Regions from separate parts of the Allobosea sp. NPDC055353 genome, predicted to be linked through region 1. Evidence: predicted binding sites of a transcription regulator. Region 1 holds the regulator's gene; each other region holds the start of a gene.

What was found. The regulator LexA, encoded in region 1, represses DNA repair genes until DNA is damaged. The targets are predictions, from matches to a motif close to TGTTCNNNNTGTGTTCNG.
Region 2: the regulator LexA is predicted to act here: its motif matches at 2,723-2,740, upstream of ACWIEX_RS11780 (DUF763 domain-containing protein).
Region 3: the regulator LexA is predicted to act here: its motif matches at 8,571-8,588, upstream of ACWIEX_RS12255 (2'-5' RNA ligase family protein).

What each region holds. Positions count from the first base shown of each region.
Region 1 covers NZ_JBSHMC010000001.1:2,131,736-2,142,106, forward strand. The annotation lists gene lpxB (lipid-A-disaccharide synthase) at 1-9, shown strand, start outside; gene gltA (citrate synthase) at 295-1,584, opposite strand; gene gltX (glutamate--tRNA ligase) at 2,148-3,569, opposite strand; gene ACWIEX_RS09825 (ComEC/Rec2 family competence protein) at 3,720-6,011, shown strand; gene lexA (transcriptional repressor LexA) at 6,005-6,712, opposite strand; gene ACWIEX_RS09835 (molybdopterin molybdotransferase MoeA) at 6,793-8,004, opposite strand; gene moaC (cyclic pyranopterin monophosphate synthase MoaC) at 8,004-8,486, opposite strand; gene trpC (indole-3-glycerol phosphate synthase TrpC) at 8,483-9,289, opposite strand; gene trpD (anthranilate phosphoribosyltransferase) at 9,297-10,310, opposite strand; gene ACWIEX_RS09855 (anthranilate synthase component II) at 10,326-10,371, opposite strand, start outside.
Region 2 covers NZ_JBSHMC010000001.1:2,549,551-2,559,921, forward strand. The annotation lists gene ACWIEX_RS11770 (cold-shock protein) at 80-289, shown strand; gene ACWIEX_RS11775 (catalase) at 441-2,537, opposite strand; gene ACWIEX_RS11780 (DUF763 domain-containing protein) at 2,748-4,028, shown strand; gene ACWIEX_RS11785 (cation diffusion facilitator family transporter) at 4,136-5,080, shown strand; partial or broken gene ACWIEX_RS11790 (flavodoxin family protein) at 5,127-5,725, opposite strand; gene ACWIEX_RS11795 (thiamine pyrophosphate-requiring protein) at 5,790-7,583, opposite strand; gene ACWIEX_RS11800 (YciE/YciF ferroxidase family protein) at 7,838-8,341, shown strand; gene ACWIEX_RS11805 (catalase family protein) at 8,422-9,540, shown strand; gene ACWIEX_RS11810 ((2Fe-2S)-binding protein) at 9,661-10,176, shown strand; gene ACWIEX_RS11815 (FAD binding domain-containing protein) at 10,173-10,371, shown strand, end outside.
Region 3 covers NZ_JBSHMC010000001.1:2,650,250-2,660,620, reverse strand. The annotation lists gene ACWIEX_RS12295 (ABC transporter substrate-binding protein) at 1-480, shown strand, start outside; gene ACWIEX_RS12290 (ABC transporter permease) at 524-1,402, shown strand; gene ACWIEX_RS12285 (ABC transporter permease) at 1,399-2,346, shown strand; gene ACWIEX_RS12280 (IclR family transcriptional regulator) at 2,352-3,143, opposite strand; gene ACWIEX_RS12275 (aspartate aminotransferase family protein) at 3,278-4,594, shown strand; gene ACWIEX_RS12270 (CaiB/BaiF CoA transferase family protein) at 4,762-5,955, shown strand; gene ACWIEX_RS12265 (enoyl-CoA hydratase/isomerase family protein) at 5,952-6,749, shown strand; gene ACWIEX_RS12260 (M20/M25/M40 family metallo-hydrolase) at 7,017-8,396, opposite strand; gene ACWIEX_RS12255 (2'-5' RNA ligase family protein) at 8,598-9,182, shown strand; gene ACWIEX_RS12250 (glutathione S-transferase N-terminal domain-containing protein) at 9,301-10,008, shown strand; gene ACWIEX_RS12245 (ArsC family reductase) at 10,021-10,371, shown strand, end outside.

The sequences.
Region 1 (10,371 bases):
GCCGGCTAAGCGCTCCAGCCCTTCAACATCGCGGCTTCAAGCGTCCGATTGTCATTCCGGGGCTTCGTGTCAGCGAAGAACCCGGAACCCACGTCGGGGTGAGCGGCCTGCAATCCGACCCGATATGTCGCACCCGGTCGTGGGTTCCGGGCTCGCGCCTGCGGCACGCCCCGGAATGACACTGGTGCAGCTCGCATCCGGATTTATGCCCGCTCCAACGATGGCCCCTTCACCCATGAAAAAAGGCGCGAGGCTTTCGCCGCGCGCCTTTCCGGATAGCCGATATCCCTGCGATCAGCGGCGGCCGATCGGCGGGTAATCACGCTGCGCCGACCCGGTATAGAGCTGGCGCGGGCGGCCGATCTTCTGGGACGGGTCCTCGATCATTTCCTTCCACTGCGCGATCCAGCCGACCGTACGGGCGACCGCGAAGAGCACCGTGAACATCGAGGTCGGGAAGCCCATCGCCTTGAGGGTGATGCCCGAATAGAAGTCGATGTTCGGGTAGAGTTTCTTCTCGATGAAATACTCGTCCGAGAGCGCGATGCGCTCGAGCTCGACGGCGACGTCGAGCAGCGGGTCGTCCTTGATGCCGAGCTCGTTCAGGACCTCATGCGTGGTCTTCTGCATGATCTTCGCGCGCGGGTCGTAGTTCTTGTAGACCCGGTGGCCGAAGCCCATCAGGCGGAACGGATCGTTCTTGTCCTTCGCCTTGGCGATGTATTTCGGGATGTTGTCGACCGAGCCGATTTCCTCGAGCATCTTGAGCGCGGCTTCGTTGGCGCCGCCATGGGCGGGGCCCCACAGGCAGGCCGTGCCGGCCGCGATGCAGGCGAAGGGATTGGCGCCGGACGAGCCGGCGAGACGCACCGTCGAGGTCGAGGCGTTCTGCTCGTGGTCGGCGTGCAGGATGAAGATCCGGTCGAGCGCGCGCGACAGCACCGGATTGACCTTGTATTCCTCGGCCGGCACCGCGAAGCACATCCGCAGGAAGTTCGAGGTGTAGTCCAGCGAGTTCAGCGGATACACGAAGGGCTGGCCGATCGTGTACTTGTAGGCCATCGCCGCCAGCGTCGGCACCTTCGCGATCATGCGCATCGAGGCGATCATGCGCTGATGCGGGTCCGAGATGTCGGTCGAGTCATGATAGAACGCCGACATCGCGCCGATCGAGGCGACCATCACCGCCATCGGGTGCGCGTCGCGGCGGAAGCCCTGGAAGAAGCGGGCCATCTGCTCGTGCACCATGGTGTGGCGCGTGATGCGATAATCGAAATCGGCCTTCTGGGCGGCCGTCGGCAGCTCGCCCTCGAGCAGCAGGTAGCAGGTTTCGAGGAAGTCGCCATGCTCGGCAAGCTGCTCGATCGGGTAGCCGCGATAGAGCAGCACGCCCTTGTCGCCGTCGATATAGGTGATCTGCGACTCGCAGCTCGCCGTCGAGGTGAAGCCGGGATCATAGGTGAACATGCCCGTCTGGGCGTAGAGCTTGGCGATGTCGATGACGGCGGGGCCGACCGACCCCTCCTTGATCGCCATGTCGACGGTCTTGTCGCCGACCTGGAGCTGGCTGGTATTTCCGCTCATCGATACCGATCCTTTCAAGGCTCGCTGCTGTTCAGCCCCGGTTTCGCCTATCCGCGCTTGTGCGCCGGGCATCTCTCATCCGAAGGCCGCGATATGACGAACACATGTCGGAAAGAGAAGGGAGAAGTCGTTCCATGTGACTGATTTACAAGCAATATTCGTGCCTCGCCGCGTCGCCGCGGTGCAATGCACATGCGCGTCACTAGACCATTTGCGCAGCGCATTCAACCGAGCCAAAAGGCGGTTGGAACCGCGTTGCGCTCATATCTGCGCGAGCTGGTGTTCGATGGCCGGTCGAGCCGTTTCCGACCCTGCGTTTTTCACGGCCTTGCGGCGATTGAAGGGGCCGCGATTTCAGCCCCGGAGACTTCGAGCCACACGGTTGTCATTCCGGGGCGCGCCACAGGCGCGAACCCGGAACCCACGACGGGGTGAAATCTTGAGGCTGGGTTGCAAGGGCTCACCCCGTCGTGGGTTCCGGGTTCTTCGCGATGCGAAGCCCCGGAATGACACAGGTCGTCTTGCCGATGGCTGCTGCCTGAACGGCGTGAAGCACGCTCGCTTCAGGCAGCTTGGTCGGCGAGCCGGGCCAGCGTCTCTTCGCGGCCCAGAACCGCCATGACGTCGAAGAGGCCCGGCGACATTGCCCGGCCGGTCAGCGCTGCCCGCAGCGGCTGCGCGGCCTGGCCGAGCTTGAGCCCGGCCTCCTCGACATAGGCGCGCACCGCCGCTTCGAGCGGCGCCGGCGCCCAGTCGGCGACGGCGGCAAGCTTTTCCGCGATCTTCGGCAGGCGCTGGCGCGCGGCTTCGTCGAGCAGGCCCTTGGCCTTGTCGTCGAGCTGCAGGGGGCGCTGGGCATAGAGATAGAAGGCGCTGTCGAGCAGTTCGATCAGCGTCTTGGCGCGCTCCTTGAGGCCCGGCATGGCGGCGAGAAATTTTGCCTCCAGCTCCGGCGACAGCGTGGCGTCGAGCCCGCGCGCCGGTCCGATCTCCGGCAGGATCACCTTGAGTGCCGCGAGCAGGTCGGCATCATCGGACTGGCGCATGTAGAGCCCGTTGAGGTTCTCCAGCTTGGCGTAGTCGAAGCGCGCCGGCGAACGGCCGATCGAGGAGAGATTGAAGGCGTCGATCATCTCCTGCGTGGAAAAGACCTCCTGGTCGCCATGGCTCCAGCCCAGCCGCACCAGATAGTTGCGCAGGGCCGCCGGCAGGTAGCCCATAGAGCGATAGGCATCGATGCCGAGCGCGCCATGGCGCTTCGACAGCTTGGCGCCATCAGACCCGTGGATCAGCGGGATATGCGACATGCTCGGCACGTCCCAGCCCAGTGCGTCGTAGATCTGGGTCTGACGGGCGGCATTGGTCAGGTGGTCGTCGCCGCGGATGATATGGGTGACGCCCATGTCGTGGTCGTCGACGACGACGGCGAGCATATAGGTCGGCGTGCCGTCCGAGCGCAGCAGAACGAGATCGTCGAGATTCTCGTTCTGCCAGACGACGCGGCCCTGGACCTCGTCATTGACCACGGTCTCGCCGGTCTGCGGCGCCTTGAGGCGGATCACCGGCTTCGCACCTTCCGGCGCGGTCGCCGGATCGCGGTCGCGCCAGCGCCCGTCATAGCGCAGCGGCTTGCCCTCGGCGCGTGCCTTCTCGCGCATCTCCTCGAGCTCGGCCTGGGTCGCATAGCAATGATAGGCCTTGCCGGCGGCGAGCATCTGCTCGGCGACCTCGCGATGCCGCGCCACGCGCTGGAACTGGTAGACGGTCTGGCCATCCCAATCGAGGCCGAGCCATTCCAGCCCGTCGAGGATCGCGGCGATCGCCGCGTCGGTCGAGCGTTCCCGGTCGGTATCCTCGATGCGCAGCAGCATCTTGCCGCCTTGCCGGCGGGCATAAAGCCAGTTGAACAGCGCGGTCCGGGCCCCGCCGATATGCAGGAATCCGGTGGGCGAGGGCGCAAAGCGCGTGACGACGGCGTTGCTCATGGGAGGAAACTCCGGCCGGGCGGCGTGGCCGTCCGGGGCAAGACAGGAAAGGGCGCAGGTTGAGACATGACAACCGGCGCGCGCCCTGTAACATGGCTTGGCCGGAAAGGTTAAGCGGTCAAATCGCAGCGCCGGCAGGGGAGGCGGGCGATGCAGCCGGCGCCGCCGGGGCAGGGGCAGGAACGAGGCCGGCGCGGGGCGCGCGCCGATGCCTTGCCGGCTCGCCTCGATGTCCCGGCCTCGCTGGCGGCAAGTCTCCGATTCCTGCTTCGGCAGCTTTGGCTTCAGCTCCGGCAAGGCTTCGCGCTCGAGGCCGAAAGGCGGCGCCCCTTCCTCTGGCTGCCCATCGCGATGGGCGTCGGCATCCTGCTCTATTTCGCAGCCGATCGTGAGCCGGCATTATGGGCGCCGCTCCTTGGCGTGGCCCTGAGCGGCACGGCTGCTTTCATCCTGCGCCTGCGCCGCTTCGCCGCGATGGCCTGCCTCGCCGCGGCCGCTGCCTTCGCCGGCTTCGCCGCCGGGGTCTGGCGCACGGCCGATATCGCGGCGCCGATGCTGGAGCGGCCGCGGATCGGCAAGCTCTCCGGCTTCGTCGAGAGCGTCGAGGCCCGCGACAAGGGCGCGCGGCTCGTGCTGCTGGTGACGGAGATCGCCAATGTGCCGGCTGACCAGCGTCCGAAGCGCGTCCGCGTCAACATCCGGCAGGGTTCCGTGGCGCCGGGCGATCATATCGTCGCGACCGCGCGCCTGCTGCCGCCGCCCGGGCCGGCGCGGGCCGGCGGCTATGATTTCGGCCGCGATGCCTTTTTCCGCGGGATCGGCGCCGTCGGGAGCATCTCCGGCAAGATCACGCTGGTGCCGCCGCCCTCACCGATGCCGACACGCCTGGCGATCGACGTGATGATCGACCGTGCGCGCAACACGCTGACACGGCGCATCGCCGAGGTCGGAGGCGGGCAGGGCGGGGCGGTCGCCGCCGCGCTCGTCACCGGCAAGCGCGGCCTCATCACCGAAGCGACGAACAACGACCTGCGCGCTGCGGGGATCTATCACATCGTCTCGATATCCGGCCTGCACATGGTGCTCGCCGCCGGCACGATCTTCTGGCTGGTCCGGGCGCTGCTGGTCCTGTCGCAGACGGTCGCCCTGCATTGGCCGGTCAAGAAGATCGCGGCGGCGGCGGCGATGCTCGGCGCGACCGCCTATTGCATCTTTTCCGGGGGCGATGTCGCGACCGAGCGCTCGCTGATCATGACGCTGGTCATGCTCGGTGCGATCCTGGTCGACCGCGCCGCGCTCAGCATGCGCAATCTGGCGCTCGCCGCCATGATCGTGCTGCTGCGCGAGCCGGAGGCGCTGCTCGGGCCGAGCTTCCAGATGTCCTTCGGTGCGGTCGCGGCGCTGATCGCCTTCGCGGAACGCTGGGAAGGGCGAAGCCGCACCGAGCCGCCGCGCGTGTTGCCCTGGCCGCTCGGAGCCGTTTGGACGGCCGCGCTCGGCATCCTCGTCACCACCATGCTGGCCACCGCCGCGACCGCGCCCTTCGGCGCCTATCATTTCCAGACCTTCAATCCCTTCGGCCTGCTCGGCAACGCCATGGCGCTGCCCTTCGTCTCGCTCTTCGTCATGCCGGCGGCGGTGTTCGGCGTGCTCGCCTATCCCTTCGGATTGGACTGGCCGGCCTGGGCCTTGATGGGGCTCGCCTCCGACGTCGTGCTGAAGGTCGCGCATTGGGTCGCGACCATCGACCATTCCACCGTGACGGTGGCGGCTTTCGGCTCAGGCGTGCTCGCCTGCTTCGCGCTGACACTGCTCTGGCTGACACTCTGGACCACGGCCTGGCGCTGGCTTGCGGCCTTGCCGCTGGTCTTCGGCGTCGCGTTCGCCGGCAGGCCGGACCGGCCGGAGATCCTGATCGAGCGCGACGGCTCGGGACTGGCCGTGCGCGGCCTTGACGGCCGCCTCATCATCGCGGGCAAGCCCAGCCGCTTCGTCCTGCAGCAATGGCTCGCCGCCGATGGCGACAGCCGCTCGCCCGACGATCCGACATTGCGCGCCGGTATCGCCTGTGACCGGCTGGCATGCGTCGTGCAGACCGCTGACAAGCGCACGGTCTCCTATACGCGCGAGCGGCTCGCCATCATCGAGGATTGCCAGCGCGCCGACCTCGTCGTCACCGCCATTCCCTGGGGCGGCGCCTGCAAGGCGAGGCTGGTCGAGCGCATGACGCTATCGCGCGATGGCGCGACCTCGCTCTACCGAACGGCATCGGGGTGGAGCAGCCATATCGCGGAGCAGTCCGGCAGCGAGCGGCCCTGGAGCCGCCGGCGCGAGCAGCGCCCGACGGAGCCAGGCACGCGCTCCGCCAATCAGTCGGTCACCATGCAGCCCGCACCGGCCGCCGACAACGAAGCCGAGGCTGACACCGAACGCCTTCAGTAGCGCCGCATCAGGTTGACCAGCCGTCCCTGGATCTTGACCCGATCGGGGCCGAGCACGCGGGTCTCGTAGGCCGGGTTCGCGGCTTCGAGCGCGATCGAGGAGCCGCGCTTGCGCAGGCGCTTCAGCGTCGCTTCCTCGTCGTCGATCAACGCGACGACGATATCGCCGGTATTGGCCGTGTCCTGCCTGCGGATGACGACAGTGTCGCCGTCGAGAATGCCGGCCTCGACCATCGAATCGCCGCGTACTTCCAGCGCGTAATGCTCGCCGGAGCCGAGCATGTCCGGCGGCAGCGAAACGGTATGGCTGCGGCTCTGGATCGCCGAGATCGGCGTGCCCGCCGCGATGCGGCCCATCACCGGGATGGCGATGGAATGCCGGCTGTCATCCTCGGCAGGACGCGGCTTGGCCACGCTGGGCTGTGAGCCCAGGCCGCCCTGGACGATGGCGGGGCTGAAGCGGGGCCGCGCCTGCGGCGCGCCGAGCCCGTCCGGCATCTTGATGACTTCGAGCGCGCGCGCCCGGTTCGGCAGGCGGCGGATGAAGCCGCGCTCCTCCAGCGCCATGATCAGGCGGTGAATGCCGGATTTCGAGCGCAGGTCGAGCGCATCCTTCATCTCGTCGAAGGAGGGCGGGACGCCACTTTCGCGCAAGCGTTCCTGGATGAAGCGCAGGAGTTCGTGTTGCTTGCGTGTCAGCATGGTCGCCGCCAGCCCCTCAATGCGCAGATTCGAAACAAAGCACGAACACCATACGCGTTCTGCTTGTGTTCCGCAAGCTGCTACCGCAGCGGCAGGATCCGGCAGGCATCGCCCCTCTTGGCGGGGGCCGCATGTGCCGGCCGGATCGTCAGCGCCTGCGCCCGCGCCAAAGTGCCGAGCATCGATGAATCCTGCCGGCCGAAGGGATTCGCAACCCAGCCATCCGGCGTCAGCGCGAGCTCCGAGCGCAGATAATCCTCGCGCTCGTCATTGCCGGGCATGTCGCGGCCGAGAATGGCGGGGATGCTGCGGTCGCGATCGGCATCGGCCATGCCGAGCAGTGCCTCGATCAAGGGCAATACGAAGAGATGGCCGCAGACGATCGAGGAGACCGGGTTGCCCGGCAGGCCGACCACGACCATCCGGCCGATTCGCCCGGTCATCATCGGCTTGCCCGGCCGCATCGCGATCTTCCAGAAGCCGAGGGCCATGCCGGCCCGCGTCAGGGCTTCCTGCACGAGGTCATGGGCGCCGACCGAGGCGCCGCCCAGCGTGATCAGCACGTCGGCATCGGCCTCGCGCGCCTGTGCGATCTTGGCGGCGAGATCGGCGTGGTCGTCGCGGGCGATGCCGAGATCGAGCACGGTGCCCCCGGCCTTCTCGACCAGCGCGGCGAGCGAGAACGAGTTCGAGGCAATGATCTGGTCGCGGCCGACCGGCTCGCCCGGCGCCACCAGCTCGTCGCCGGTCGCAAGGATCGCAACGCGCGGCTTGCGCCGGACGGGCAAGGTCGGATGCCCCATCGCGGCGGCCAGGCCGAGCGCTGCGCTGTCGAGCACGCGCCCGGCTTGCAGCAGGACGTCGCCTTCGTGGAAATCGAGCCCCGCCGCGCGCAGAAACTTGCCCTTGGCCGGTGGTACGCGCACGCGGATAACCGGGCTGCCGACGCCGTCCGCATCCTCCTGCATCAGGATGGTGTCGGCTCCCTCAGGCATCGGCGCGCCCGTGAAAATGCGCACCGCTTGTCCCGGCCCGACCGATCCATCGAAGGCCCGGCCGGCAGCGGATTCGCCGATCACCGTGAGCGAGACGCCTTCCGCCATCTCGTCGCCGCGCACGGCGTAGCCGTCCATGGCGGAATTGGCGAAGGGAGGCTGTGTCCGCAGCGCCTTGACCTCCCCGGCCAGCACCCGCCAGGCGCATTGCGCCAGCGGCAGGGTTTCCGCTCCCGTCGGCCCCGGAATGCTGTCGAGCAGCGCCTTGCGCGCGACGGGGACCGGGGTGAGCGCCATCAGAGCTGCTTAGCCTCGTAATCGCCGGACTGGCCGCCGGATTTATGCAGCAGGCGGATATTCTCGATCCGCATTGCCCGGTCGACGGCCTTGACCATGTCGTAGACGGTGAGGCAGGCGATGGAGACGGCGGTGAGCGCCTCCATTTCGACCCCGGTCTGGCCCTTCATCTTGACCTCGGCACGCACCCGCACCCCCGGCAAGGCCTCGTCGATCTCAAGGTCGAGGGCGATCTTGCTGAGCAGCAGCGGGTGGCAGAGTGGGATGAGCTCATGCGTGCGCTTCGCCGCCATGATGCCGGCGAGGCGCGCAGTGCCAAGCACGTCGCCCTTCTTGGCGTTGCCGTCGCGGACGATCGCGATCGTCTCCGGCGCCATCACCACCTGACCTTCGGCGATCGCCATGCGGGTCGTCTCGGCCTTGCCGCCGACATCGACCATATGCGCCTGGCCTTGGGCGTCGAGATGGCTGAGCCGGCTCACGCCGCGACGGCCTTGCCGGTGAGCAGCGCCTGCGTCGCGGCGGTGACGTCGGCCTGTCGCATCAGGCTCTCGCCGACGAGGAAGCTGTTGACGCCGATCCGGTTGAGGCGGGCGATGTCCTCATGCGTGAAGATGCCGCTCTCGCTGATCACGATCCGCTCACTCGGCACGCGCGGCGCCAAGCGCTCGGTCACCGCGATATCAACATTGAAGCTGCGCAGGTCGCGGTTGTTGATGCCGAGCAGGCGGCTTTCAAGCTTCAGCGCCCGGTCGAGCTCGGCATCGTCATGGACCTCAACGAGGACATCCATGCCGAGCTCTTGTGCGGTCTCGTTCAGCGCCCTGGCGGTGGCGTCGTCGACGCCGGCCATGATGATCAGGATGCAGTCGGCGCCCCAGGAACGGGCCTCGTAGACCTGATAGGGCTCGTAGAGGAAATCCTTGCGCAAAGCCGGCAGGCCGGCGGCCTCGCGTGCCTCTGTCAGGAATTCCGGCCGGCCCTGGAAGGAGGGCGCATCGGTCAGCACCGAGAGGCAGGCCGCACCGCCGGCCGCATAGGCGCGGGCGAGCGAAGGCGGATCGAAATCGGCACGGATCAGGCCCTTGGACGGGCTCGCCTTCTTGATCTCGGCGATCAGCGCCGGAGTGCCCTGCGCGAGCTTGCCGGCCAGTGCATCGGCGAAGCCGCGCGGCTTGGAGGCTGCGCGGGCGAGCCGCTCGATCTCGGCCTGCGACACCGCGGCTTTCGCCGCCGCGATCTCCTGGCGCTTATAGACTTCGATCTTGGCGAGGATATCGGTCATGCCGGCCTCACGCGTTCGAGGCTTTGACGAGCGCGGCGAGCACCGCCTTGGCCTTGCCGGAATCGAGCGCGGCCGTCGCCTGGGCGAAGCCGTCCTTCAGATCCTTGGCCTTGCCGGCAACCAGCAGCGCCGCAGCCGCATTGAAGGCGGCGATATCACGGAAGCCGGTCTTTTCGCCGGCAAGCACGGCATTGAGCGCTGCCGCATTCTCCTCCGGCGTGCCGCCACGCAGGACTTCCGGTTTGGCGGGCTCGAGGCCGACATCCGCGGGGCTGATCGAAAAGCTTTCGATCTTGCCGTTCTCCAGCGAGACGACGCGGGTCGGGCCGGTCGTGGTGATCTCGTCGAGCCCATCCGAGCCATGCACGGCCCAGACGCGGGTCGAGCCGAAGGAGGCGAGCACCTTGACCATCGGCTCCAGCCAGGTCTCGGAGAAGGCACCGATGAGCTGGCGCTTGGCCCCGGCCGGGTTGGAGAGCGGGCCGAGCAGGTTGAAGATCGTCCGCGTGCCGAGCTCGGTGCGCACCGGCGCGACATGGCGCATCGAGGCGTGATGCGTCGGCGCGAACATGAATCCGACGCCGGCCTCGCGGATGCAATGCTCGGTCGCGGCCGGATCGAGCCCGACCTTGACGCCGAGCGCGGTCAGCACGTCGGCCGCCCCCGAACGCGAGGAGGCCGCGCGGTTGCCGTGCTTGGCGACCGGCACGCCGCAGGCCGCGGTGATGATCGAGGCCAGCGTCGAGACATTGTAGGAACCGGAGGAATCGCCGCCGGTGCCGACGATGTCGATCGCTTCCGGCGGAGCCTTGACGGTGAGCATCTTGCCGCGCATCGCGCTGGCGGCGCCGGCGATCTCGTCGATCGTCTCGCCGCGCACGCGCAGCGCCATCAGGAAGGCGGCCGATTGCGCGTTGGTGACCCCGCCCGAAAGGATCGTGTCGAAGGCGTCGCGGGCTTCCTCGCGCGAGAGCGTCGCACCGGTCGCCACCTTGGCGATGAAGGGTTTGAAATCGTCCATGGGAACTCTGCGGAATCAGGCTGAAGGGGTCAGGGCGGAGGCTGCGCGTTCGCTCTGCCAC
Region 2 (10,371 bases), 420 kb from region 1:
CCAGAAGTTCCTGCGCCAGCCCCTAACTTGCCGAGAAACCGACGTTGGCACATGCTGGCGCTTCACTTTGGAGATGGAAATGGCTAGCGGCACTGTGAAATGGTTCAACGAGACCAAGGGTTATGGCTTCATTACGCCTGATAGCGGCGGAAACGACGTGTTCGTTCACATCAGTGCGGTCGAGCGCGCCGGTCTCCGTAGCCTGAACGACGGCCAGAAAGTGTCGTACGAACTCGTTGCCGACAAAAGGTCGGGCAAGCAGTCCGCGGATAATCTCAAAGCAGAATAACGGCCGGGTCGTTACCCACGTGCGCAGACCCGCCGCGATCGAGCGACGGATCTGTTCATTTGCGAAAGGGCGGCGCGCCTCGCTGATCGCGACCATCGAACGACACACCGCTTTGGCCGCAAGCTAGTTGCGCACAGCCGGCAACAAGAAATCACGCCAGCGTGCGAACCTTGCCTTCTCGAGCCCACTGGCGCGTACGCGCTGGTTTCAGGAAGGCGGCGACCTTTTTGTCCAACGCCACGATCCCTTCATCCTGCTCGACTCCGGCCTTGTCGAGCAGCGGCCTGGCTTCAGCACTGTAGCCGATCGCTTTGAGATGCCCGAAGGCGTCCTTGGCGAAATCGATTGCCGCGCCTTCCTTCATCAATGCGGCGCAGCCAGCTTCGGACAGAATGATAGCGACCGCGTCGAAGAGCACAGACGGGGTGCCCGCGAGTTGGCCGTCGGCCTTGAGCGTCTTCCCATCCTTGAGTTTCACGCCGCCGATCTTTGGCGCGACGATCTTGACGGCTCCGCCATCGCCTTCGACGGCAGCCTTGACGGCCGCGATCCGGGCTCCGTCCGCCCCATCAGAGACAAGTATGCCAACGGTCCGGCCCTTCAGGGTCTCGGGGTACTTGCCGACTATGCGAAGTGCCGGCGATAGCTCCATGTCCATCGGGATCGCTGCAGGCTTCGAACCCTTCGGCAGGGACATGGCGAGTCCGTCAGCAACGCGCTGCGCCAGCGCTTCATCGACATTGACGAGGTTCGACATCACGCGGTTGCGGACATGCTCCAGCGTGACCTTGGAGAGCTCGAAAACGAGCGCGCTCACGAGATGTGCCTGCTCGATCTCGCTCTGCGAGCGGAAGAACAGACGCGCATGGCTGTAGTGGTCAGCGAAACTCTCCGCGCGCAGCCGAACCTTATGCTCCTCAACCGGGATCGTCGCCGTCCGGAAGCCACCGACAGGATCCTCGCGCGGGCCGCCGTCCTCGCCAGCCTCTGCAAGGCTGTTCGGCTCGTAATTCGCGCGTCCGGTGAAGACTTGCGTCTGCATTTGTCCGTCGCGCTGCAGGTTCTGGAAAGGGCAGCCCTTGGCCCGGTTGATGGGGATCTGATGGAAGTTCACAGTCCCGAGCCGGGAGAGCTGCGTGTCCTGATAGGAGAACAGCCGGCCTTGCAGAAGCGGGTCCTCCGAAACATCGATGCCAGGCGGCATATTGGTTGGCAGGAAGGCAGCTTGCTCGGTCTCGGCGAAGAAATTGTCCGGGTTGCGGTTCAGCACCATGCGGCCGATCATGCGGATCGGCACCAGTTCCTCCGGGATCACCTTGGTAGCGTCGAGGATGTCGAAGGGCAGCGCGTCGGCTTCATCCTGGCTCAACAGCTGCACGCCGAAGTCCCACTCGGGGAAGTCACCCTTGGCGATGGCCTCATGCAGATCGCGGCGATGGTAGTCCGGGTCGGCGCCGGCGATTTTCACCGCCTCGTCCCAACAGGTTGACTGCGTGCCAAGCCGAGGCCGCCAGTGGAATTTGACGAAGGTCGGCTCGTCCTTGTCGTTGAGCAGGCGGAAAGTGTTGACGCCGAAGCCTTCGATCATCCGCAGGGAGCGCGGAATGGCCCGGTCGGACATCGCCCACATGATCATATGCGTCGATTCAGGCATCAGCCCTACGAAGTCCCAGAAGGTGTCGTGGGCGCTTGCGGCCTGCGGATAGCCGCGATCGGCTTCCATCTTCACCGCATGGATCAGATCGGGAAACTTGATCGCGTCCTGAATGAAGAAGACCGGCATATTGTTACCGACGAGGTCCCAGTTCCCTTCCTTCGTGTAAAACTTCACTGCAAAACCGCGCACGTCGCGGGGCGTATCGACCGAACCGGCACCACCGGCAACGGTCGAAAATCGGGTGAATACCTCGGTCTTGACCCCGACCTCGGTCAACACCTTCGCGCGCGAAAATTCGCCGAGCGACTCCGTCAGTTCGAAGAAGCCGTGAGCGGCCGAACCGCGCGCATGGACGATGCGCTCCGGGATGCGCTCGTGGTCGAAATGCTGAATCTTCTCACGGAGCACGAAATCTTCCAGCAGCGTCGGACCGCGACCGCCAGCCTTCAGCGAATTCTGATTGTCGCTGACCGGAACCCCATGATTGGTCGTGATGCGAGCCTCCGGCGCAGACGTCGACTGGTGCGTCTCGCCGCCCTCTCCCAGGGTGGTTTTGGCATTTGCCGAGAGATCGCGGGGGGAGCGGGCCATGTCACCATCCTCGTTATGTGATGCGAGCAGTTGCGTGGCGCTGAAGTCTCACCTCGATGGGTCGCAGAGGTGAATACTCAGGTTTCCGCGCCCGCGGACGCTCACTGAACGAAGTTGAACCGTTCCAAGTTCCGGCGCCGCCCGCTCGGGGTGGTCAAGGAACGGGGACCGACGTATATATTCGCTGTTCCTATTTTGTTCTGGTGAGCAATGACAAAGCGATCAGGCAGTGCCGATCTTCCCCTGCACTACGGGCGTGTGCCGCTCTGGCTCGGCGAGCGCATGGCCCGGCTAGGTGATGTGATCTGCGAAGCCATCATCCAGCAGTACGGGCGCGACGAGCTGCTGCGGCGACTGGCGCATCCCTTCTGGTTCCAGTCGTTCGGCGCGATCATGGGCATGGATTGGCATTCTTCGGGCATCACGACCAGCGTCATCGGAGCGTTGAAACGAGGTCTGAAGCCGCTGGCCGGTGAGTTAGGGCTGCATGTATGCGGGGGGCGAGGCAACCATTCCCGTCGGACACCGGCCGAGCTGGAACAGATTGGCGCGAAGGTGGGGTTTGACGGGACAGCCTTGGCGCAGGCAAGCAGGCTCGTCTCCAAGGTCGACAGCGCGGCGGTGCAGGACGGCTTCGACCTCTATCTGCACGGCTTCTTTGTAACCGATGACGGCCGTTGGACGGTTGTGCAACAGGGCATGAACGGCGATGGCGGCCTGGCACGGCGCTATCATTGGCATTCCGAGGGGCTTGGCAGTTTCGTCGAAGCACCCCACGCCGCGATCGAGGGGCGTAATACCGGCAGCATCGTCAATCTGACCGATGCGCGCGCCGAGCGCGCCCGCGATGCGCAGGTCACGATGCTGCGCGATCAGGGACCGGACAGGATCGTCAGCGAGTTGGAGGCGCTACAGCCGGCGCGCCCCATTGCGAATGAAAACGCCCCGCAGCTAACCCTCCCGCATCTCGTGATGCCGGCGCACCATGATGTAAGGCCCAAGGACGTCATAACGCGACGACTGCACGGGGCATTGGCTGCAGCAGCCGATCGGGGGCCAGAAGACTTTTCCGAACTGCTGCTTGTTCCCGGCATCGGCGCGCGCACCGTGCGATCACTCGCGATGGTCGCGGAAGTACTGCATGGCGCGCCCTGCCGTTTCAGTGATCCGGCGCGTTTCTCTCTCGCCAATGGCGGCAAGGACCGACAGCCATTCGCAGTGCCAACCAAGGTCTACAACCAGACCATCGCTGTCCTGCGGTCGGCCATCGATCGGGCTAAGATCGGCCAGGACGACCGCCTCGCCGCCATTGCACGGGTGGACAGTGAGAGCCGTCGGCTGGAGCGGAGTACGACCGGTCCGACATTTGTCGAATATGTCGCCGAGGAGCGCCGTCGATCCGCGGAATACGGCGGCCGAAGCGTCTTCGGGTGGGAGGAGTCAGAGACTGCACATGTTGAGAGCGTCAGCGCAGCGCGTCGACGCGTATAACAACGGTACCGCACCGCCCGTTCTCCATTCTCCTGTTTCAACCCTTTCGAGGTCGGGATTAGGGAACACGTACCGCTAAACCCCGTTGCGCCTGGGCGGGGAGCTAGATGGCTGCACATTCGGGATCACGGAAAGTCATCTATGCGGCGCTAGCAGGCAATCTGCTGATCGCGACGACAAAATTCATCGCGGCGGCCTGGACCGGAAGCTCCGCGATGATGTCCGAGGGCGTTCACTCCTTGGTCGACACCGGCAATGGCGTGCTTTTGCTCTATGGCCTCAACCGGGCCGCGCGGCCACCGGATCTCACGCATCCTTTCGGCCACGGCCGCGAGCTCTATTTTTGGAGCTTCGTTGTCGCGCTCCTGGTCTTCGCGGTAGGCGCCGGTGTGTCTCTCTACGAAGGCATTTCCCATGTCATTGCCCCGCACCCGGCAACGAATTTGACCACGAACTACATCGTCTTAGGCCTTTCGGCCTTGTTCGAAGGCTACTCCTGGCGGATCGCGCTGAAGGAGTTCAGGGCAGCGAAAGGCTCGTTGAGCTACTTCGCCGCGGTCCGGCAAAGCAAGGATCCGAGCGTCTTCACGGTCCTGTTCGAAGATACCGCAGCCTTGCTCGGCTTGTTCATCGCCTTCATCGGGATCACGGCAGCAGCCTACTTCGAGCGCCCTGAGCTCGATGGCGTGGCGTCGATCTTCATCGGCCTCATTCTGGCGATGACGGCCATGCTTCTGGCGCGCGAAAGTAAGGCCTTGCTGATCGGGGAAGCGGCTTTGCCCCACGTGCAGGAAGAGATCATGGCGGCGGTTGATGGAGATCCAGACGTCGAGCGTGTCAACGGCATGACGACCGTCCATCTGGGTCCGGATCAGATCGTCGTGGCGCTGAGCCTTGAATTCAAGGACGATCGGTCAACCGAGGACATCGAAGATTGCGTGGAGCGCATTGAAGCGAGGCTCAAACAGCGCCGCTCGGACATTGCCTCGGTTTTCGTGAAGCCGCAGACCTCTGCCACCTGGCGAAAGCGGCGGGCCAAGCTCGTCGAGTGAAAATTTAGACCGGCGACGGCAGCGCTATATATCACCACGGCTTGCCTCAGTATCCAGGATAGGCATGTCGCTTCAGCAGTCCCGCGAGATGGGCCGCGTTCCGAGCGATCATCCTGTTGGTCTTGGCGGTCGTTTCCGGAATCTCGTCGAGATCGATGAAATTCACGCTGCCCATGGCTTCGCCGACCCAATATGTCGGCCCGCCGGCCGCGATGGTGAACCCGACGTCAAACAAGGCTTGGGCGATTTCGGCGGAGACGTGGTGGGCTCCATCCTCGTTCCCGACGATTGCAATGGCTGCAACCTTGCCATAGGCCGGCGTTCGGTTCTGATCATCTGCCTCGTCGAGGAACGCGTCCATGCGCTCCAGGACACGCTTGGCCACGCTCGATGGCTGACCCAGCCAGATCGGGGTACCGATCAGCAATATGTCGCAATCATCAATCTTCCGCCTAAGGGCCGGCCAGTCGTCCCCTTTTCCTTCGTCAGAGGAAACGCCTGGCTTGATGTTGAGCGCGGCGACGCGAACGATTTCGTGCTTACAGCTGTCGGGGAACTCATCGAGAGCCAATTACAGGATGCCTGGGTTGAAGATGCACCTTCGGACTTCAGGGTACAATTGAGAGCAAGGATTGTGAGCGTGATCTGCAAATCCAATCGCTTTAGAGGCTTCAGGGCGCCCCGACGTGTCACTTGCGGGGAGGCGTAGTCAGCGATCCTTCCTCGATGGCAGCAAGGTCCCCAGAAGCGACCGTGCGGTATTCGTGACCACGTTTCCGGCCTCCGGATCGCCCTTCATCAGTGCGCCAGTCAATCCACGCGCCTGAGCGAGGGTAATGTGGGGCGGGAGCGGAGGAACGTTCGGATCGGTGACCATGTCGAGAATGAATGGTCGGTCGGCCGCAAGAGCCTCGTCCCATGCCGGCCCGACCTGCTCCGGGTCTACGACACGACGCCCATTCAAACCCATGAGCTTCGCGATATCGGCGTAAGGAATGTCAGGCAAATCCTGGCTCGTCGGCCACTTCGGATCGCCGGCCTGGATGCGCTCCTCCCAGGTCACATAGGCCAGCTCGCGATTGTTCAGCACCATCACGATCAAACGGGGATCACGCCACCGTTTCCAATATTTCGCGATGGTCACCAGCTCGGACATACCGTTCATCTGCATCGCGCCGTCGCCCGCCAGCGCAATCACAGGCCGGTCGGGGTGCGCGAACTTCGCGGCGATGGCATAGGGAACGGCACAGCCCATCGTCGCGAGTGTGCCGGAAACCGATCCCATCATCCCACGCCGGAATCGGAGATGCCGCGCATACCAGACAGTGGTTGTCCCGCTGTCGGCGGTGACGATGCATTGGTCCGGCAGGCGATCCGATAATTCAGACGCGACGCGCTGGGGATTGATCGGCGAGGCTTTGACCAGTGCGCTATCACGGACTTCCTGCCAGCCTTCACTGACATTCGTCTCGATCATCGCCCGCCATTCATTATCTGCCTTCGGTTTCAGCAGGGGCAGGAGCGCTTCCAGCGTCGCCGCTGCATCACCGATCAGATTGACCTCCATCGGATAGCGCAGGCCCAGCATCCCGGCATCGATGTCGATCTGGACACCGCGCGCCTGTCCCGGCTTCGGCAGGAACTCGGTATAGGGAAAGCCCGAACCGACCATCAGCAGCGTGTCGCAGCCCTGCATGAGGTCCCAACTCGCCTTTGTACCGAGTAGGCCAATCGAGCCGGTGCAGAACGACACGTCGTCGGGCACCGCCGCCTTGCCAAGCAACGCCTTCGCGATTCCAGCCTTTAGCTTCTCCGACGTAGCGAGCACAGCATCGGTCGCGCCCAGTGCGCCGGCTCCGACCAGGATTGCCACCTTCTCTCCAGCATTGAGCACATCAGCCGCACGCTGCAGAGCCGGCTCGGCCGGGACCACGGGTGACAGTTCGATCCCGACGCCGGAATGCGTCATCCCGTGTCCGCGCGACGGCTCTTCCATCGTTTCGAGCTGGAGGTCGTTTGGAAGGATCACGCATGTTACGCGACGTTCCGCCTCAGCAATCCTGAAGGCACGATCGATCAGGTGAGGCACCTGGGCAGGAACTGATGCTGTCTCGATATAGGCGCCGGCCACATCCTTGAAGAGCGATTGAAGATCGAGATCCTGCTGATAGTGCGAGCCCATTGCCGAGCGAGCCTGCTGGCCGACGAGTGCTACCACCGGACGATGATCCAGCCGTGCATCGTAGAGACCGTTGAGCAGGTGAACCGCTCCAGGCCCCGAGGTCGCAATGCATACCCCGACTTTTCCGGTGAAGCGGCTCTCACCCGATGCCATGAGGCTCGCCATCTCCTCATGCCGGGCCTGGACGAACTCGATATCTTTCTCGCGTCGCTGCAGCGCCGCGATCAGTCCGCCGATCCCGTCACCGGGATAGCCGTAGACACGCCTGACTCCCCATTCGTGCAATCGGCTCCAGATGAAATCCGAGACGGTATCGGCCATTAGGCTCTCCAGAGGATTGGACAGCGCAATACGAGACGCGTTCCCGTCTCATTCAACGCCGTGCGCAGTTCCCCCAGCGCTTAGGTTCTGAGCTGAACAGCCTGCTCCAAGCGAGGTTCCCCTTCGAGTCACCGTTAGAGATCCGAAGGCGCTGCGGCGACCCCAGAGGAACCGCAAAACGCACCTGTTTCGAAGGAACGACGTCAGGCGCGGCTCGTTGAGGGGCTATCACCCCTCACCGAAAGGAAACGACCATGGGTTGGTTCTCCAAGGACATCGCCACGATGGACGATCTGTTCGTCCATACGCTGCGCGACATCTATTATGCCGAACACCAGATCAAGAAGGCGCTGCCTGACATGATCGAGAAGGCGACGAGCCCGGAATTGAAGTCCGGCTTCGAGACCCATCTCGGGGAAACCGAGGGTCATATCCAGCGGCTAAAGCAGGTGTTCAAGCAGCACGGCGTCGAGGAAAAGGGCGTCACCTGCCCCGCGATCGACGGCATCATCAAGGAGGCAAGCGAGGTCGCGGGCGAGGTCGAAGACAAGCAGGTGCTCGATGCCGCGCTAGTTGCTGCCGCGCAGGCTGTCGAGCATTACGAGATCACGCGCTATGGCACGCTCGTAGCGTGGGCCAAACAGCTTGGACGCGATGACTGCGCGGCATTGCTTCAGCAGAATCTAGATGAAGAGGCTGCCACCGATAAGAAACTGACGAAGCTCGCCACCGGCGGGATCAATCGCAAGGCCGCCTGACTCCTCAAGCGCTCCCGTCCAAGACGGGAGCGCTTAGCTTGTCGCGGCCGCTTCAGTGGCGTTCTTCCCAGGAGCCTGTCATGAGCCAGTACCGTGATTCTGCCGTTTGCCCCCTGCCGTTTCAACCTGAGTACGAGCAACCGGAGCCCCAGGAGCGCGCGACTGAAGATGGTCTCGTCGCGACACTCCGAAGCATCAGCGAGACGACGCTTAAGGAAGAAGGCCGTGTCCTGCGCAGCGTCCACGCCAAGAGCCATGCGCTGCTGCAAGGCGAGCTCACCGTCGCGCCCGACCTGCCACCCGAACTCGCCCAAGGTTTGTTCGCTCGGCCCGGCTCTTACCCTGTGATTATGCGGCTCTCGACCATCCCTGGCGATGTGCTCGACGACGACGTGTCGGTGCCTCGCGGTCTCGCATTCAAGGTGATCGGCGTCGAAGGAGAACGGCTTCCGGGTTCGGAGAGCGAGACTGTGCAGGATTTCGTGCTCGTCAACGAGCCTGTCTTTGCCGCTCCCACCGGCAAGGCGTTTCTTGGCAACCTAAAGCTGCTCGCCGCGACAACCGATAAAGCCCAGTTCCTCAAAAAGGCGCTGAGTTACACCTTGCGAGGGTTGGCAACCGCTGTCGAGGCGGTGGGAGGGGACAGCGCCGCGCTTAAGCCGCTCGGCGGTCATCCTGCCACGCATCCTCTCGGCGAGACATATTTCAGCGCCGCCCCGATTTTGTTTGGTGAATACATGGCCAAAGTTCAACTCGCTCCGGTTCCGCCCGACCTGACCAGCCTGACTGATCAGCCGGTCGAGCTCTTCAGGCATCCTGATGGCTTGCGGGAGGCCTGCAATGAGTTCTTTGCTCATCACGGCGGGCGCTGGGAGCTGCGTGTTCAGCTCTGCACTGATCTAGAAGTGATGCCGATCGAGAACGCGAGCGTCGAGTGGCCGCAGGATATCAGCCCCTATCGGACAATCGCGACCATCAGCGCGCCCGCGCAGATCGCGTGGGATGCGGAAAAGTCGCGCGCCATCGACGACGGCCAGTCGTTCAGCCCTTGGCATGGGCTTGCGGCGCATCGCCCGCTCGGCTCCATCATGCGGCTGCGCAAGGCTGCCTATCGTAGCTCGGCCCGGTTCCGCTCGGAGCACAGCGGCTGCCCCATGCACCAGCCGCGGAAGCTGGACGACGTCGATCTGCCTGCCTGAGCGGCCTCGAACCGATCCTATCGCGAACCATTCCAATTCCACGGAACTTCGTTCGCACCTTCCTGTTGGAACCATATCAGGCCGGGGGGTCATCATCATCATCGGATCGGAGCGCTTCGGATGTCCCAGACCCAGACGGGCTCGCCCGCTATTCCGATCCAGATCACGCTCAATGGCAAGCCGCACCTCATCGAGGTGCAGTCCACGACCACGCTGCTCGACCTGCTGCGTCACGATCTGGACCTGACGGGCACCAAGAAGGGATGCGATCACGGACAGTGCGGCGCATGTACCGTCCTCATCGACGGCCGCCGCATCAATTCCTGTCTCCAGCTCGCCGTGATGCAGGATGGCAAGGAGATCACGACAATCGAGGGGATCGGAGGCGGCGGCGCCGTGCATCCGTTGCAGCAGGCTTTCATCGAGCGCGACGCGTTCCAGTGCGGTTATTGCACGCCCGGACAGATCTGCTCCGGCATCGCGCTGATCGAAGAAGGGCATGCCGTCACGCGAGACGAGATTCGCGAACTGATGAGTGGCAACATCTGTCGCTGCGGCGCCTATCCGAACATCGTCGACGCGATCGAGGACGTTCTGGCCCAGCGCTCCGGCTTCGTCCGGGAGGCCGCGGAATGAATCGTTTTTCGTATCATCGCGCCCAGACGGTCGCCGACGCGATCTCGCATCTCCAGGACAACCCGGCTGCCGCCATCATTGCCGGCGGAACGAACCTCGTGGACCTCATGAAGTACGAGGTCGAGCGCCCGGCCGAACTCGTCGACGTGACGCGTCTCCAGGAGTTGAGCGGCATCTCCGAGATACCGGATGGCG
Region 3 (10,371 bases), 520 kb from region 1:
TGGAAGCTCCTGGTCAACGGCAGTGACGAGTCCTCGGTCGCGATCAGCCAGATCGTGCAGGGCTCGCTGCAGAAGATCGGCATCCCGGTCGAACTCGACATGCGGCAGGGCGCGGAATACGTCACTGCGCTGCTCGGCGGCGATTTCGCGGCGACCTTCGGCGCGGTCGGGAACGTCCAGAAATTCCCGTCGCGCGTTGCCACCAACTCGATCTACCGGACCTCGGGAAACCCGGTCCTGAAGGACCCGCATCCGCACCCCGACTATGTTGCGGCGATCGCCAGGGTCGATGCCGCCTCGGGTGGCGCGGCGGAGGTCAAGGCGGCCTATGACAATCTCAACAAGGTCATGGTGGACGAGGCTTTCGGCATCCCCACCAACTCCTACGATGTCGGCCTGATCGTCGCCTCCGACAAGATCGGCGGCATCACGCTCGACATCGACAATCTCTTCGTCGCGCGCACCATCGGGTTCAAGTGATGCGGCATGACGCGGCCGGGCGGCGCCGGAGCGGCGCCCGGCCATGATGGAGACGCTTGCCCAGCTGAAAGCTCTGCTGCGCCGGCTGCTCGCCCGGCGCGGCGCCGCGCTGGGACTCTGCTTCCTCCTGCTGGTCGCGCTTGCGGCGGCTTTCGCCACCGTGCTGCCGTTCGATCCGTTGGCGCAGAGCGTCGCGGCCTCGCTGTTGCCCCCCTCGGCCGAAAACTGGTTCGGCACCGACGAGCTCGGCCGCGATATCCTGGCGCGCGTCATTTACGGCGCGCGGACCTCTCTGCTGACGGCGGTCGGCGCGGTCGTCATCGCGGCGCTCATCGGCGTGCCGATCGGGCTCGCCGCCGGCTTCTATGGCGACTGGCGCGATTCCCTGCTGATGCGCTGCATCGACGTGCTGCTGGCTCTGCCGAACATCCTGTTCGCGATGGCGCTGATCGCCGTGCTCGGCCGCAGCCAGGGGGCGGCGCTGATCGCGGTCGGGATCGCTGGGATTCCGGGTTTTGCCCGCATCGCGCGGGCGCAGGTCATGGCCTTGCGCCAGCTCGATTTCGTCACGGCGGTGCGCGCCTTTGGCGGAAGCCCTGGCTACATCATGTTCAAAACGATCCTGCCCAACGCCTTGAGCCCGTTGGTGGTTCAGGCGATCGTGCTGGCCTCGATCGCGATCCTGCTCGAGGCGGCGCTGGCTTTCCTCGGGGTCGGTGTGCCCCCTCCGACGCCGAGCTGGGGCGAGATGCTGCGCACCGGAAAGTCCTATCTCTACGAGGCGCCGACCTATGCGGTCCTGCCCGGGATCGTCCTGACGCTGACGATCCTCTCGCTCGACACGATCGGCCGGGCGCTGACGGCGATCCTCGATCGCGACGAGACCGATGCCAGCGGCGAGACGATCGGGGGGCGGCGATGACAGCCTATGTCCTGCGCCGCCTCTTCCAGATGCTGCCGGTGATCCTGATCGCCTCCTTCGCGATCTTCGCGATGATCTATGCCGTGCCGGGCGGGCCGGTCGCGGTGATCGTCGGCGAGAATGCCGGGCCGGAGGAGATTGCCGCCGCGATCCAGCGCTACGGGCTCGACCGCCCCATGGTGGTGCAATATGCCGACTGGCTCGGCCGCGCGGCGACGGGCGATTTCGGCCTGTCCTTGCATAGCCGGCAGCCGGTGCTGCAACTGATCGGCGAGCGCCTGCCGGCAACGCTTCAACTGGCGCTGGCTGCGATCTTCGTCGCTCTCGTCATCGGCATTCCCGTGGCGATCGCGAGTGCCGTGAAACCGAATTCATGGCTCGATCGCATGCTCAGCGGCTGGAGCGCGCTGGCGCTGGGCGTGCCGACCTTCTGGCTCGGCATCCTGCTGATCCTGCTCTTCGCCGTGGAGTTGCGCTGGCTGCCCTCGGCCTCGCGTCATGTGCCGTTGTGGGAGTCTCCGGTCGATGCCTTGCGCAGCCTCGCACTGCCGGCGATCACGCTCGGCACCTATGTCTCGGGCATCCTGGCGCGCTTCCTGCGGGCCTCGCTGATCGGCGAGGCGCGGGCCGATTATGTCCGCACCGCCCGCGCCAAGGGCGTGCCGGAAAGCCGCATCGTCGGCTTCCACATCATGCGCAACGCGCTCCTGCCCTTCGTCACCATCGTCGGCCTGATGATGGCGAATTTCATCGGTGGGGCGGTGGTGACGGAGGCGGTCTTCACCTATCCGGGGCTCGGGCGCCTGCTGATCCAGGCGATCAGCACCCGCGACTATCCGCTGATCCAGGGCTGCATCCTGGTGATCCTGGTCGCCTATATGCTGATCAACCTCACGGTCGACATGCTCTATGCCTGGATCGACCCGCGGATCGAATACCGATGAGTCCCTCAGCGCAGGTCGGCCGTGGGCCGCGAGCCGAGATGGGTCGAGATGCCGGCGGAGACCTCGCGCAACCGCGTTCCGACCTTGGCCGCCAGCGAATGCGGCATCCGCATCAGCGGGGCCGAGACGCTCAGCGCCGCGACGGGATAGCCGTCCTCGTCGAGGATCGGCACGCCGACGCACATGGCGCCGTCCTCGTTCTCGCCCATCTCGGTGGCGTAGCCGGTGCGAGCGACCTGTCGGAGCTGCCGCTCGATCTCCTCGCGCTCGAGCAGGGTGCGGCCGGTGCGTTCGGTCAGCGGCAGGTCGAGCTGCCGCTGGCGCTCCGCCTCGGGCAGGAAGGCGAGGATCGCCTTGCCGAGCGCGGTCGAATGCATCGGGTGGCTCTCGCCGATGCGGGCCTGCATCCTGAGCGAGCGGTTGGCCTCGATCAGGTCGATATAGACGACCCTGCCATTGCCCTTCACGGCGAGGTTCACCGTCTCGTTGAACTCCTGCATCAATTCGATCATGGCAGGCCGGGCCAGTTCGCGGATCTTGCTGACGCTGGCATCGGCGCGGGCGATGGCGCGCAGTTGCGGGCCGAGATTGTAGCGGTCGGTCGCTCGGTTGTGGTCGAGGAAGCCGGCGGCGGTCAGCGTCTGCAGATAGCGGAAGGTCGTGGTCTTCGGGATCTTGAGCTCTTTGCTGACGGCGGTGAGCGCGATCTCGTGGCCATGGCGGGCGACCAGCTCCAGCACCTTCAGCGCCTTCATCACCGGCTGCACGACATAGGGGTTGTCGGTTTTCCTGGGCATGGCCGCTCCACTGGTCGGGCTCGCTTGAAAGCCAGCATGGCCAACCCCAACGAATTCCGCAAGGCGAAACCGCTGTTCCTTTACGCGGTTCGCTCTGTCTGGTCTGGTCGGGAGCAACAGCAGGAGGCAACGCAGTGACAGGCAATGGCAGCCAGCAGGCGGGCGCTCTGCGCTTCGACGAATCCGCCCGGCAGATCGCGGCGAACGCGCGTTTCATCGCCGGCGGCGTGAACAGCAATTTCCGGCTGGGCATGCAGCCCGGGCCGCTGGTGTTCGAGCGTGGCGAGGGCGCCTATCTGATCGATGCCGACGGCAACCGGATCATCGACTATTACTGCGGCATGGGCGCGACCGTGCTCGGGCATACGCCTGCGCCGGTGATTGAGGCGGTGAAGCGACAGGCCGAGAAGGGCATCCTCTTCGCCGGCCAGATGCCGGTCGAGGCGGAAGCGGCGCAACTGATCTGCGAGCGCATCCCGTCGGCGGAACGCCTGCGCTTCGGCTCATCGGGGTCGGAGGTGGCGCAGGCGGCGATGCGGCTCGCGCGCGCCGCAACTGGCAAGCGCACCATCGTCAAGTTCGAGGGCCATTATCACGGCTGGTTCGACAACATCCTGTGGTCGACGGCGCCGGGGCTGAACGCTGCCGGACCGGGAGAGGCGCCGACGCCGGTGATCGGCAGCAAGGGCCAGGACCCGGAAGCGGGCGAGGGGCTTTCGATCCTCGGCTGGAACGATCTCGCTGCGCTCGAAGCGCGGCTCGCCAAGGGCGATGTCGCCGCGGTGCTGATGGAACCGGCGATGTGCAACCAGGGCGCTATCGCGCCGGCGCCGGGCTATCTGGAAGGCGCGCTCGCTGCCTGCCGCAAGCATGGCGCCATCCTGATCTTCGACGAGGTCATCACCGGTTTCCGGCTGGGCCGAGGCGGAGCACAGGAGCGCTTCGGCGTGACGCCTGATCTCACCCTGATGGCCAAGGCGATCGCCAACGGCTTCCCGGTCGCGGCGATTGCTGGCCGGGCCGACCTGCTCGACCTCTTCGCCGATGGCGTGCTGCATGGTGGCACCTTCAACGCCCAGCCGGTCTCGATGGCAGCGCTGGTTGCGACCCAGAAGGCGCTGACGCCGGAGCATTACGAACGCAGTTCCGTTCATGGCCAACGCCTGCAGGACGGCATCCGCACGATTCTGAAGGAAGCGGGTATCAAGGCGCAGGTCGCCGGCTTTCCGCTGATGTTCCACGTTGCCTTCGGGCTCGATGCGCCGGCGCGGAATTATCGGGACGTCGCGCGCGCCGACAAGGCCGCCTATAGCCGCTTCGCGCACGAACTGCTCAAGCGCGGTGTGCGCGTGCTGGAACGCGGCGCCTGGTTCGTGTCGTCGGAGCATGACGAGGCCGTGGTCGATGCGACGCTGGCGGCGGTGCGGGATGCGGCGCGGGCTGTGGCTTAGCGGTTCAAGCCTCTCTTCCTTGTCATTCCGGGGCTTCGCGCAGCGAAGAACCCGGAATGACAAGGGTGGGTCGCCATGCGCTCCGCTCCTGCATGCAGCATGCACGGCGCCATTGACCGCCCCGCGTGCCGTACCGGATAGTTCGCTCCAACAGGGAGCGAAGACCGATGCCGCAGCCGAGACCGTCCACCGCGCTTGCGGGGCTCAAGGTGCTGGACCTGACGCGGGTGCGGGCGGGGCCGACCTGCGTGCGCGTCTTCGCCGATTTCGGAGCCGACGTGATCAAGGTCGAAAGCCCACCGGGGCTCGACCCCAACGAGAACATGAGCGGGCCGCGCCTCGGCTACGACATGCAGAACCTGCATCGCAACAAGCGCTCGCTGGCGCTGAACCTGAAGACACCCGAGGGCAAGGCGATCCTGATGAAGCTCGTCGACGAGGCCGATCTCGTCGTCGAGAACTTTCGCCCTGACGTGAAGGAGCGGCTCGGCCTCGATTTCGAGACGCTGCATGCACGCAATCCGCGCCTGATCCTGGTCTCGATCTCCGGCTTCGGCCAATCCGGCCCCTACCGGACGCGCGCCGGCTTTGACCAGATCGCGCAAGGCATGGGCGGGATGATGTCGGTGACCGGCTTGCCCGGCCAGGGGCCGGTCCGGGCCGGGATCGCGCTCGCCGATTCCTCGGCCGGGCTCTACGGCGCGGTCGGGGCGCTGGTCGCGCTGCAGGAGCGGGCGGTCTCAGGGCGGGGGCAATGGGTGCAGACCTCGCTGCTCGAAGCCCAGATCGCGATGATGGATTTCCAGGCCGCGCGCTATCTTGTCGAGGGCTCGGTGCCACCGCAATCCGGCAACGATCACCCCTACCAGACGCCGATGGGCGTCTACCGCACGCGCGACGGCGCGATCAATCTCGGCGTCGGCGGCGAGGAGCAATGGCGCGCGTTTTGCCGGGCGATCGAGCGGCCGGAATGGGGCACGGATGCGCGTTATGACAGCTCGGAGAAGCGCTTCGCCCGCCGGCCGGAGTTGCGGGAGCTGATCGAGGAGATCTTTGCCGGGGCGGACAGCGCCCACTGGCTGGCGGCGATGGAGCGCAACAGTGTCCCGGCGGGGCCGATCTATGCGGTCGACGAGATGTTCGAGGACCCGCAGGTGCGCCATCTCGGCATCGCCAGGCCGCTGAAACATCCCGAGCTCGGCGATATCCGCCTGATCGGCCAGCCGGTGACGCTGTCGCGCACGCCCGCCGATGTCGCGACGCCGACGCCTGCGGCCGGCGCCCACAATGACGAAATCCTGGCCGGACTCGGCTATGACGAAGCCGGGCTCGCGCGTTTGCGGGCCGATGGCGTGATCTGACGGAGACCTGCGTGAACGACGAAATCCTGTATGCGGTCGAGGGCGGGGTCGGCACGATCACGCTCAACCGGCCCCAGGCGCGCAACGCGCTGACCTTCGCCATGTATGAGCGCATCGCCGAGATCTGCCGCGACCCGGCCGCGCATGGCGATCCGCGCGTCATCGTCATGACCGGGGCGGGCGATAAGGCCTTCGCGGCCGGCACCGACATCGCCCAGTTCCGCGCCTTCTCCAGCGCCGAGGATGCGCTGGCCTATGAGGAGCGGATCGAGACCGTCATCGGCACGATCGAGAGCTGCCCGGTGCCGACGCTGGCCGCGATTTCCGGTGCCTTCACCGGTGGCGGGGCGGCGATCGGGCTCGCCTGCGACCTGCGCATCGCGACCCAAAGCGCGCGCTTCGGCTTCCCGATCGCGCGTACGCTCGGCAATTGCCTGTCGATGGAGAATTATGGGCGGCTCTACGCCATCCTCGGCCCGGCGCGCGTGAAGGACATCGTCTTCACCGCCCGACTGGTCGAGGCGGAGGAGGGCGCGCGGATCGGCCTCTACAACGAATTGCTGCCGGACCATGAGGCGCTGATGCGGCGGGCTCGTGAGCTGGCAGAGATCATCGCCGGCCATGCTCCGCTGACAATGCGCGCGACCAAGGAGGCGATGCGCCGCCTGACGGCTGCGACCGCCGCAGGCATCGATGGCCACGACCTCGTGACGCTCTGCTACACCAGCGCCGATTTCCGCGAGGGCATGGAAGCCTTCCTCGGCAAGCGGACGCCGAACTGGCAGGGGCGGTAGGGCCTACCAGTTTCCACTGGAACCATGCCGTCATCCCGGGCTTGACCCGGGATCCATTCCGGAGCGCTTCCGATGAAGGTTCCGGCATGGATTCCGGATCGGCGCCGCTTTGCGGCTTGTCCGGGATGACTCGCGTTTTACCTCCCGGCGTCATGCTCGCCCTTGTGGCGAGCATCCACGTCTTGAACACGACCTTCGACGAGAGAAGACGTGGATGGTCGGGACAAGCCCGACCATCACGGAGAAGGTGCGGCTGAGCGATTGCCCTCAGTCCGCCTTCTTCAACTGGCCGAGTTCGTGCAGCAGGGCTGCGCCTGTGCGAACGCCGCTATGGAAACAGTCCAGCATCATGTTCTCGTTGGGGGCGTGGTTGGCCTCGTCGTGATTGGCATAAGGTGTCACGAAGGCGGGGACGCCGAGGATCTTGGTGAAGACGTAGTTCGGCAGGCTGCCGAAGCCGGCCGGGATCAGCAGGGGCTCCTCGCCCTGAGCCGCCACGAAGGCGCGGCGCAGCGGCGCAGTATAGGGCGAGGCGATCGAGGTCTTGGAGGGCTGCATGCCCTTCTCCTCGGCGATGAACTCGACCTCCGGCGCGTGTTTTTCGACATGAGCCCGGACCTTGCGCAGGATGTCCTCGGGGTCCTGCGCCTCGACGAGGCGGATGTCGCATTTCACCAGCGCCTCGTTCGGCAGCACGGTCTTGGTGCCCGGCCCGCCATAGCCGCCATGGAAGCCGTTGATGGTCAGCGTCGGCCGGAAGCAGAGGCGCTCGTAGAAGGGCCGGCCCGCGGGCGCGTCCAGGCGTGTGAGGCCGACCCCCTTCTTGAAGGCCTCGATGTCGAGCGGCAGGCGCGCGACCGCTTCCAGCTCCTCGGCCGTCGGCGGCTCGATGTCGTCGTGCAGGCCGTCGATGGTAATCTCGCCCTCGGCGTTCTTCATCGTCGCGAGCAGATGGACCAGCGTCCAGATCGGATTCGGCACGACGCCACCGAAATTGCCGGAATGGACGTCGCGGCTGGCATGGCGGCAGCGCAGGTCGAAGGAGACGACGCCGCGCGAGCCGAACTTGATCGAGGGCGCGCCGCTGGCATGGCGCGGACCATCGGCGGTGACGGCGAGATCGGCTTTGAGCAGATGCGGGTTGGCGCGCACGAAGCCAGCGATGTTCGGGCTGCCGATCTCCTCCTCGCCCTCAAGCACGAGGATGACGTTGCAGGGCAGTTCGCCATGGACCTTGAGATGGGATTCGATCGCGAGGATCTGGGCGAAATGCTGGCCCTTGTTGTCGCCGACGCCGCGCGCATAGAGCCTGCCGTCGCGAATCGTCGGCTCGAAGGGCGGCGAGATCCATTTATCGAGCGGGTCGGGCGGCTGCACGTCGTAATGGCCGTAGAGCAGGACGGTCGGCTTGCCCGGCGCCTTCTCCCAGCGCGCGACGACGACCGGATGGCCCTCGGTCGGGAGCAGGCTGGTCTCGAGGCCGATCTCGGTCAGCATGTCGACGAGCAGGACGCCGACCTCGGCGATGCCGATGTTCTCGGCGCTGATGCTGGGATGGCGCAGATACGCGATGAGCCGGTCGAGGAAAGCGCTGCGGTTGGTTTCGATATGGCCGAAAACCGCGGCGAGTGCGTCTGAGGAAGCCATAGCCATGCCTGACAGGAGAGGAATCCGTGCCGCCCGCCGAGCGGGGGCGCAAGCGGCGGCCGTGCGGCCACCGAAGGCAGCCTAGACGCGGGGGTCGTGGTGCTCAAGCGCGGGCAGGGCGGTTGGGGTGACTGGCAGCCTTGCGATTTTCGCTGGGCGGTTCGGGGCTTGTTGTGTTCTTGTTTTGTTCTATAATGAGATATGCAGTTCGTTCTCTACCTCGACGGTGGGCGAAAGTTTCGGCCGCGAGAAGGCCGCAGCCCGCCCCGCTATTTCTTCGCGCTCCTTCCGGATGCGGAAGTTGGACCGCAGATTCATGAATTGGCGAAAGCCCTGCATGATCGGCTTCGCCCCACGAAGCCCCCGCGTGGCTTGGGCAAGTATCATGTGACCTTGCGAGGCATCGCTGCTCCCGATGGGCCTTTCGGGCAGAGCATCGCGATGGCGCGCACGGTGGCCAACGCAATCCGGAAGACCTCTTTCGCCGTCATGTTCAATCAGGCGGCGAGCTTTGGAGCGGCGCCGAACTACGCATTTTCCCTGACGACGCGGGCGGATTTGCTCGCTGCCAACAGTTTGTCCACCACACTCCTTGATGACTTGCGGCACGCTGGACTCAAGGTCGATGGGTCGAGCTTCCAGCCGCATGTGACGCTTTTCTATGACCGGAAACGTCGGGAGCCGATCGATCTGCCCGAACTGCGCTGGCAGGTGCGCGAGTTCGTGTTGATCGAGAGCATCGATAACAGGAAGTACGTAATCCTGGGCACTTGGCCGCTCGACTGAACTCCATGCAGCCATGCAAGGCCGGTTTGCGGCAATCGCGGCCGTGCGCCGTTGCTTTGAACGCGGCCGGCTCTATCGTGCGCGGCCGAAGCCTCATCCGATTCAAACGGAGCCCGTCATGGCCGATCTGTCCGCCTTCCCGATCACCAAGCGCTGGCCGGCAGCGCATCCCGACCGCATCCAGCTCTATTCGCTGCCGACACCGAACGGTGTGAAGGTCTCGATCGCGCTGGAGGAGCTGGAGCTGCCCTACGAGCCGCATCTCATCGATATCGGCAAGAACGAGACCTGGGGGCCGGAATTCCTGTCGCTGAACCCCAATGGCAAGATCCCGGCGATCATCGATCCCAACGGCCCGGACGGAAAGCCCTTCGGCCTCTGGGAATCCGGCGCGATCCTGCTCTATCTCGCCGAGAAGACCGGCAAGCTCCTGCCGAAGGACCTCGCCGCCCGCTATGAGACCATCCAGTGGGTATTTTTCCAGATGGCGGCGATCGGCCCGATGTTCGGCCAGCTCGGCTTCTTCCATAAATTCGCCGGCCGCGAATACGAGGACAAGCGCCCGCGCGACCGCTACGCCAGCGAGAGCAAGCGCCTGCTTGGCGTGCTGGAGAGCCGGCTGGCGAACCACACCTGGATCATGGGCGACGACTACAGCATCGCCGATATCGCGATCCTCGGCTGGGTCCGTAATCTCGTCGGCTTCTACGACGCCGGCGGGCTCGTCGACTATGCGAAGCTGACCCATGTGCCGATCTGGCTGGAGCGTTGCCTCTCGCGTCCGGCCGTGCAGCGCGGGCTCGACAGCCCGAAGCGTCCGGCCTGAGAGGTTCGCGGCGTGGCTATCACCATCTACGGCATCAAGAACTGCGACACGATGAAGAAGGCGCGCGCCTGGCTCGACGGCCATGGCGTCGCGGCTGCGTTCCATGACTACAAGGCGAGCGGGATCGGCAGGGCCTCGCTCGAACGCTGGGTCAAGGAACACGGCTGGGAAACGGTGCTGAACCGCGCCGGCACGACGTTCCGCGCGCTGCCGGATGCCGAGAAGCAGGGGCTCGATGCGGACAAAGCGATCGCGCTGATGCTGGCGCAGCCTTCGATGATCAAGCGGCCGGTGCTCGACCTCGGCAAGGGCAAGACGATCGTCGGCTTCAAGCCGGAGACTTACGAGGCGGCGGTGGCCGGG